DNA from 2 places in the Priestia sp. FSL W8-0001 genome. Region 2 is predicted to be linked to the other one. Evidence: riboswitches for the same ligand, from Rfam matches in the RefSeq annotation. Region 2 holds a riboswitch; the other holds the start of a gene.
What was found. A riboswitch is a leader RNA that binds a small molecule or an ion and turns the genes downstream of it on or off. The one in region 2 is predicted to bind cyclic di-GMP.
Positions count from the first base shown of each region.

Region 1: it holds a riboswitch for cyclic di-GMP, as region 2 does, so the genes downstream of both, MKZ18_RS05445 (anti-repressor SinI family protein) here and MKZ18_RS11375 (glycosyltransferase family 2 protein) in region 2, are expected to answer to the same signal.

Region 1 covers NZ_JBBPAL010000001.1:1,037,854-1,041,901, reverse strand. The annotation lists gene MKZ18_RS05455 (IS4 family transposase) at 1-734, shown strand, start outside; gene MKZ18_RS05450 (histidine kinase N-terminal 7TM domain-containing protein) at 835-1,176, opposite strand; cyclic di-GMP riboswitch class I at 1,428-1,514, shown strand; gene MKZ18_RS05445 (anti-repressor SinI family protein) at 1,541-1,672, shown strand; gene MKZ18_RS05440 (hypothetical protein) at 1,797-2,051, shown strand; gene ftsZ (cell division protein FtsZ) at 2,254-3,207, shown strand; gene MKZ18_RS05430 (GGDEF domain-containing phosphodiesterase) at 3,242-4,048, opposite strand, start outside.
Region 2 covers NZ_JBBPAL010000001.1:2,137,119-2,141,166, reverse strand. The annotation lists gene MKZ18_RS11390 (DUF523 domain-containing protein) at 1-21, shown strand, start outside; gene MKZ18_RS11385 (hypothetical protein) at 305-748, opposite strand; gene MKZ18_RS11380 (glycosyltransferase) at 727-1,173, opposite strand; gene MKZ18_RS11375 (glycosyltransferase family 2 protein) at 1,183-1,761, opposite strand; cyclic di-GMP riboswitch class I at 1,829-1,913, opposite strand; gene MKZ18_RS11370 (hypothetical protein) at 2,098-2,592, shown strand; gene MKZ18_RS11365 (MFS transporter) at 2,807-4,024, opposite strand.

The sequences.
Region 1 (4,048 bases), 1.1 Mb from region 2:
AACCAGAATACTTCAAAAACGGCACACTGAAAAAGCAGAGCGAATATATTCAGCTTAATATGGCACACATCTTGAACGAACTGGAACCGGGTGAGACCATTGAACTTTCAGAAGCTTATGTTGGTCAAATTCAAAAATTACCGACACGTGTCATCATTCACCGACTAACGAACGAACAAACTAAAACCCGTTTAAACAACCAAGCTGTACGTGAGAAAAAGAAAGGCATTGTCATGAAGGATAAAAGTAAACAGCTGATGGGAATGAACGTTTATATTACGAACACACCACCAAAAGAAGTACCGACAAACGATGTGCATTCATTGTATTCGTTACGTTGGCAGATTGAAATTTTATTTAAAACATGGAAGTCCTTCTTCGAAATAGATGAATGTAAAACCATCAAAAAGGAACGGCTAGAGTGCCATTTATATGGGCAACTCATCGGGATTCTTCTCTGTTCTTCCACCATGTTTCAAATGCGGCAGATCCTGTTGAAAAAGAGAAAACAAGAGCTGAGTGAATACAAATCAATTTATATGATTAAGGACTATTTTCCGTTACTATTTCCAGCAATGGCAGGTGATCTGACTGAACTCGTAACGATTCTCCAACGACTGTATCACCTGTTGAAAAAGAATGGGCGTAAGTGTCATCGGTATCAGAAAAAAACCGTTTTTGACATTCTTGGTATTGTGTATGAGACAGCAGTAAAACAACAACAAGTTGCCTAACGAAAAAATGATGGTTTCATAGGCTTCTTTGTCATGCCGATTTTTCTGATACTCACCGATGTTAGGACAAGGATCATTACATTTTTAATCGTTTCTGTCGTTAGCTTGATGGGTATGTGGTGGTACCCCTAAATAGAAGATAATAAAAAGCTGGATAAATCTTTTTCCCAACGTAGTTAAAGCACATTAATACGATGAATGCTGGGATAAATGGCAGAGGAAGATACTCTACGCTTAGCCAAAACTTAACTTCTTCAATCGATGTACTCATCATTTCAAACATGTATCCAAAAGCAAAAACAGATGACAGAAAGGTTAATATGACATAGTGCTTAACCCGAGGACTGTCTCGAATTTTAAACGCACCGTATAAACTTAAAGCTAAACTAAGGACACCCGAACTTCCAACAATCACTACATATTTGAGTAGTTCACTATGCATGAGCCACGACTCCATTTTCATTAAGGTTAGCGTACGCTACATTATTATATAGCAGCGCGTTTCTCTTAGACTATATATTTTCGTTCATCTAGCCTATTTATCCTCCATAAAACCCAATTACTTCACATTTAATAAGTATATATTCATATAAATCCGATAATTTTTTCAATTTTTTAAAGATAAACAACACCTTTCGACATCTTTTTCATTTTGTTTAGCATATACTTTTAATACTACTAAAAATAATTCTCTTCAGAAAAAGGCAAATCTTTCGAAAGAAAGCGACGCAAAGCTACAGATCTAAGGTGCAACGGCACTATGATGGCTGAGCTCCCTGGGATGGGTCGAGGGGGATATTAAAGTAATGACAAATCAAATAACAGTAAAAGCAGAAGAAGATGTACAAGAATGGATTTCACTCATGCAGCACGCAAAAGATCTCGGTCTCACCATTGAAGAAATACAGCATTTTTTACTTCAGAACGAAACTACATAAACAGTCCTCAAGCTGAAATAAGGCACCGTAAACCTTCAGGTATAGACTACCTGAAGGTTTTTTCGTGCTTGCTTTTCTTGTATACTAGTAATAGGTAAAAACTAGAAAGGATTGTGAAGAAACATTGAATATAGCATCGTTTATCATAATCGCTGCCCTAGTCGTCTACATTTTTACACTACATTCAAAAATACGGGCGCTTGAAAAGCAGATTAAAACAACACCGCTTACGGAAAACCAACAAGAAGCGCTCGCAATAAAAGTCTCAGCCATGCTTGAAAAAGGGTATACAAATGTAGAAGTTATAAAAGCCGTTCGACAAGATACAGGGTGGGGCTTACTTCAAGCAAAACAGTACGTTGATACGTTCAAAAGATGACCAAAATCGAGTTCTTTGGTCATCTTTTTTGCGATTTGATAACGTTTTTCGTCAAATACAGACAGATAACCTTAATTAATGGTACAATGGCGATAAAACAGTGAATTTAACATCATTATGTCAACGGCGATAAAGATGATGATTATTTAAACAATCACTTACCTTTTTTGAACAATCGAATGAGAGAAAGTAGGCTGAACATATGATTGATTTTGATACAGGATCTCCACTAGTGAAAATTAAAGTAGTTGGTGTGGGAGGCGGTGGAAACAATACCGTTAACCGCATGATTGAACACGGCGTGCAAGGCGTTGAATTTATGGCTGTAAACACCGACGCTCAGGCTCTTAATCTATCAAAAGCAGAAAAACGCATGCAAATTGGTGCTGCCTTAACGCGTGGACTGGGTGCGGGTGCAAACCCCGAAGTCGGACGCGCTGCTGCTGAAGAGAGCAAAGAGGAAATTCAAGACGCCCTTCAAGGTGCGGACATGGTGTTTGTAACAGCAGGGATGGGCGGCGGAACAGGGACAGGTGCTGCACCTGTTGTTGCGGAGATGGCTCGTGAGCTCGGTGCGCTAACAATTGGTGTCGTAACAAAGCCGTTTCGTTTTGAAGGAACAAAACGTACTCGTCAAGCAACAGGCGGTGTTGACGAAATGATGAACGCAGTTGATACGCTAATTGTCATTCCAAATGACCGCTTATTAGAAATTGGTGATAAGCGCACGACAATGCTGGATGCTTTCCGCGAAGCTGATAACGTACTGCGTCAAGGGATTCAAGGGATTTCCGACTTGATTTCTATCCCAGGCTTCATTAACCTTGATTTTGCTGATGTAAAAACCATTATGTCAGACCAAGGCTACGCGCTGATGGGAATTGGGATTGCAAGCGGTCCTGAACGCGCTGCTGAAGCGGCGAAAAAAGCAATTTCTAGTCCACTGTTAGATCGTTCAATTGACGGTGCACAAGGAATTCTAATGAATATTACAAGCGGCTCTAACCTCAGTTTATTTGAAGTACAGGAAGCTGCAGATATCGTAACGTCTGCTTCTGACCAAGAATTGAACATGATTTTCGGTTCTGTTATTAATGAAGATCTTCAAGATAAAGTAATGGTAACCGTTATCGCAACTGGCTTTTCAGAAAGCTAACAAAAAAACACTTGGATGATCCAAGTGTTTTTATTTATACAACAGGTTCCAAATATTTCGCCTTTAAATAGATAATAGCCTGCTCAATACACACGGGCTTGCTAAAAATATAGCCTTGAATAAACGGACAGTCATTCTCCTCTAAGAACGAAAGCTGCGCACGCGTTTCCACACCTTCAGCAATCACCTTCATATTCAGCCCCCGTGCTAAGTAAAGAAGGCTCTTTGTAATGGTTTGATGTTTTTCGTTTTCAACAACGGACTGAATAAACGTTTTATCGATTTTCAACACGTCAAAATCAAGCTTTTGCAAGTGAGACAGCGAACTAAACCCTGTTCCAAAATCATCTAAAGCGAACGTCACGCCCTGCTTTTTTAAAACGGTCATCATCTTTTTTACTTGCTCTTCATGATGAATGATGGAGTTTTCCGTAATCTCAAGTTCAATAAGCGATGGATCGATGTCATAGCGTTCTAAAAGCTCCATGACAAATTCAACAAAGTTAGGTTTTAATAAGCGTTTTGACGATAAATTAACCGACACAGGAACGACTGTTAATCCTAACTGCTTCCACTCTTGCAGCTGTTGACATACTCTCTCTAGTACCCAATCTCCAATTTTCACAATTAAATTAGACTCTTCTGCTAGAGGAATAAATTCTCCTGGTGATACAAATCCCCATTCAGGATGATCCCAGCGAATTAACGCTTCAAAGCTATCAAGCTCTCTCGTTTGCGTATTGATCTTCGGCTGATAATGAAGAAAAAACTCATTTTGTTCAATGGCATTTCGCAGCCCTTTTTCTAAATGAAAACTTTTGTACGTTCGGCTATCCATATG
Region 2 (4,048 bases):
CTTGGCACCAGTTCAAGTTAAATATGCATGAAAAGTGAGGAGTCCATGTGCGCAAAAGTAAAAAATTCTATACAGTAGCCATCATGATTTTTGGAGTTTTCGTAATAGCAGTTACTTTAAATTTTCAATCATTTATACATGCAAAAAATATGTGTATCCAAGATGATAAAGAGCCGCTAGCAGAGAAAACATTTTTGGCATTCAATTGGTCCGTAGCTTGCCAAGAGTAGAATGATATGTAAATTACAAAAAAGCCCAGTAACAATAAACTGGGCTTTTTACCATAATGATGTTTCACGAGTACTTATGCTTCAATTCGCTTTCTAAGCGTCCAAATTTGATAAATCATATAAAGGGATTGATAAATAGTTAGGTAGGTTAATAAAATCCATCCATTCATTAAATATGGATAGATTGATTGTTGTACAGGTGTTGATGTAAGAAAATCTCTAAAATAGATACATAACATTACAACAAATGCTATAAATAGGCATAAACTTAGTAAGCCTTGTGTTAACTTACTTTTCGTTTTCCCGTTTTCAGCAGCATACTGGTTTGCCCAGCCGTCTTTTTTAGTTGCTGTAAGGCGTTCTATCCATACTTGATTAAAGGTAACGAGATTGACCCAAAGATAAATTTCAGGGCTGATTAATAAGCCAGATAAAATAACGTCAATGGGTCGATGCATTGGGGTTTTCAGAGCTAAAATAACATTTAAAATAGAAGCTAGACCAATAGAATAGCCCATATCCAAGTCCAATAAAATTGGTCTGTTGCCAGCGCTACCGCCAGCAAAAGTACAAATAAAAGGCGAATGAGCAAATCACTAAGCGTTTTTAGCTGTGAGCGCCATAGCTTACCTTTATGTCGTGTTTTAACACCTAAGTTAGAATTAGTAAGCAAATCAACGGTTCCTGACTTCCATTTGTTTCGCTGTTCACGAAACGTATGGTAGGAGCGCATGGAGTCAACAAAGCATCTGGCAGAAGGGCTAATTAACGTTTTCCAATTTGCTTTTTGAAGCTGCCAAGTTAACAGCATATCTTCAACATCACTATCATTTTGCCAAGGACCATCGAGGTTATTTTGTTCAACAACTGTTTGTAAAGCTTCAGGTCGAAATAATGTTGCTTGTCCTCCCAATACGTACGTACTTCCACCATGATACTGCAAATCTAAAAGTCAGCTAGCCATGTCCTGCTTTTGTTGATGGGTCCACCAACGAGTAAGTGGGCCACCGTATTCACCACTTGCTAACTTTTGCTCATATTGAACATCGTCTTTAGACAGCTGGCTTTTCTTTTTCAGCATGCGCATCGTATATTTTGCCATTACACCACCAATATTTCGAGATGTCATCAAATCTTCCCAGAGGTTAATAAGGGCTTGCGGAGCCAGACGACTGTCTGCATCCATCCCTAATATCGCTTTAATGGATTCTTTATACAGCTGTTGATAAGTTGTGAGAGTTTTAGAATACAAGTCAAGCGTATCACCGTAAATACGTTTCCAAGCTGTGTTCAGTGCACCAACTTTGCGCTGTTTATTATTTTCCGTAATAAGAACTTTAACGTTTAAATTAAAGTCTTTAGCAGCTTGTTCTGCACGTTCTTTTGTGCGGTCGGTGCAGTTATCAGCAATTACAAATACATCCAAGTCTACTCGATTAGGTAAAAGTTGATCTCCTAATCCTTCCAAACAATCTCGGATTGACTTTTCTTCATTGTGAGCTGGAATAAAAGCTACAATTCGAGGCTTCATGTACTAAGCGCCAATACTTCCTGTACGCATGCTTTCGCTGTTCATCGTTAATACCCCTCCAACGGTATCAGGAAACCCAGCCATCATAGCTATTAAGCGTTAGATCTGAGGTTTTGCGTCCTAACCTTTCGATTAGTTTGCCTTTGGCTGAAAAATAAAAGTTTGTTTTCTTTCAAGAACAAAAATGAAGATTAAATACCTATATAAAGAATACTTTTTCTAGATTCTATCATAAAAATAGGTAAATATACCTTATGTTAATTCGACAAATCATGCTATATTTCCCGAAATTATATGGTAGAATATTCAATATAATGAAAAAGTAGGTGTTTCTCTATGTATACAAGTGAACAGCACGCTTCTCACATCCAGCGTGAGCTTGAAAAGTATTCACAGTCAGTTGTGAATGAGCTAAGGAAGGTGACTCAATTTACCTTCCATTCAGAAATCGATCTGCTCGATTTTACTGCTTTTCCACAGGTATTGGATTTGTCCATTACGATGTTTTCGATGGACCGTGATGCAAATGAAGTGTTTGGAGAAGAGTGCAGAAGCGATGAGTTTGCTGGAAGCTTTACGATTAGTGAAGAAGTAAACTACAATTATCTATCGGAAGAGGAAGAAGACGCATTTTGGGAGTTTTATGAGGAGAACGAAAAGGTTGAAGAAGCAGAACATAAGGCTATTGCAAGCTGGTTTTATAGCTGTTGGTTAGAAGCGGGTGGTTCTTCTATTAAGCTTCCAAGTTACTTTAGCTTCCACGACCACGACCTTTGCTTGGATTTGCATCAAAACAAGTGGATTTCCGACGGTGATAAGTGGTTTGAGTAAAGAGGAAAAATCTGCTGCTTTATTGCATAAAAAGTGATTATGAAATCGTTCGATACTTTTATTATCTGAGGTGTGAAGCGGAAAAGAAGGTAGTCACTTTACAAAGTACTAAGCTTTCTCAAAGAAATTTAAATTTTTGATATGAAACTATAGCAAACGGAAAAAGCTCTGTGAATCACTATGACAGAGCTTTTTACTGTTTATAGCACCTTCTCTAATAGCTTTCATTTGCTTTTACAAGAACAGACGATTTGACGTTTACTTTTGATAAGCAAGCGGTTAATATTCCGGCAGTTAGTATAAATCCGCCAATCATTCCGATGACGCCGTGCCAGCCGTAGTGGGACCAGAATATTCCGCCTAAGGTCCCGCCAACGCTTGACCCCGTATAGTATAAAAATAAATATAGAGATGAGGCTTGTGCTTTGTTGCGCAGGGCTCGCTGTCCTACCCAGCTGCTAGCGATGGAATGAGCGCCGAAAAAGCCAAAAGTAAAGAGGCCGATACCGATAATTTTTAATAGTAAGTGGCTCTCTAAAGTAAGGCAGACACCTGCAAACGCAACGAGTAGATTAATCAGCAGAATTGGCTGTTTACCGTGGTGATCAATGAGCTTTCCGTTCCAAATTGAACTGAATGTTCCAATCATCATGATAATAAAAATCCAGCTGATAACGGATTCGCTGAGTCCGTAAGGCTTAGCGGTTAGCACGTAGCCAATGTAATTGAACAAAGCAACATTGCTTCCTAATAGTAAAAAGCCAATGCAAAATAAAAAGAGTAATCCAGGGTCTTTTAAATGGTCAACTAGTGACTTTCCTAAGCTGACGACATTGAGGCTACGCGGTGTAAAGTGTGTAGAATGAGGGAGGCTGCGCCAAAAAAGAACCGTAGCAATTAAGCTAATAATGCCAATTAATCCAATGGAGAAATGCCAGCCTGCTGTGTCGTTGACAACTCCTGAAATGACACGCCCCGCTACGGCTCCAATGGCGTTTCCGCTAATGTATAAGCCCATGGCTGCACCTAAGCTTTTTCTTTCAATCTCTTCGCCAAGATAAGCCATTGCAACGGCCGGTAAGCCTGCTAAAGCAATTCCAACGAGTGCACGAAATACTAGTAACACATAAAAATTAGGACTAAAAGCTGTTAAAATGCAAAGCGCAGAAGCAGCAAACATTGAATAAACCATCACAGATTTTCGGCCCCATACTTCAGAAAGAGAACCAAAGACAAGCATACTGATGGCGAGGGTAATAGTTGTGATGGATAGCGACAAGCTTGCGATAGTCGGTGAAATATCAAATTCGTTTGTGAACGTTACCATTAATGGCTGAGTGCAATAAAGAATGGCAAAAGTATTGAAGCCCGCTGCAAAAAATGCAAAGCTCGTTTTGCGAAACGCTTTTGTTCCCTGCTGAATATAGCTCATACTATCATCACTTGTTCATGATCA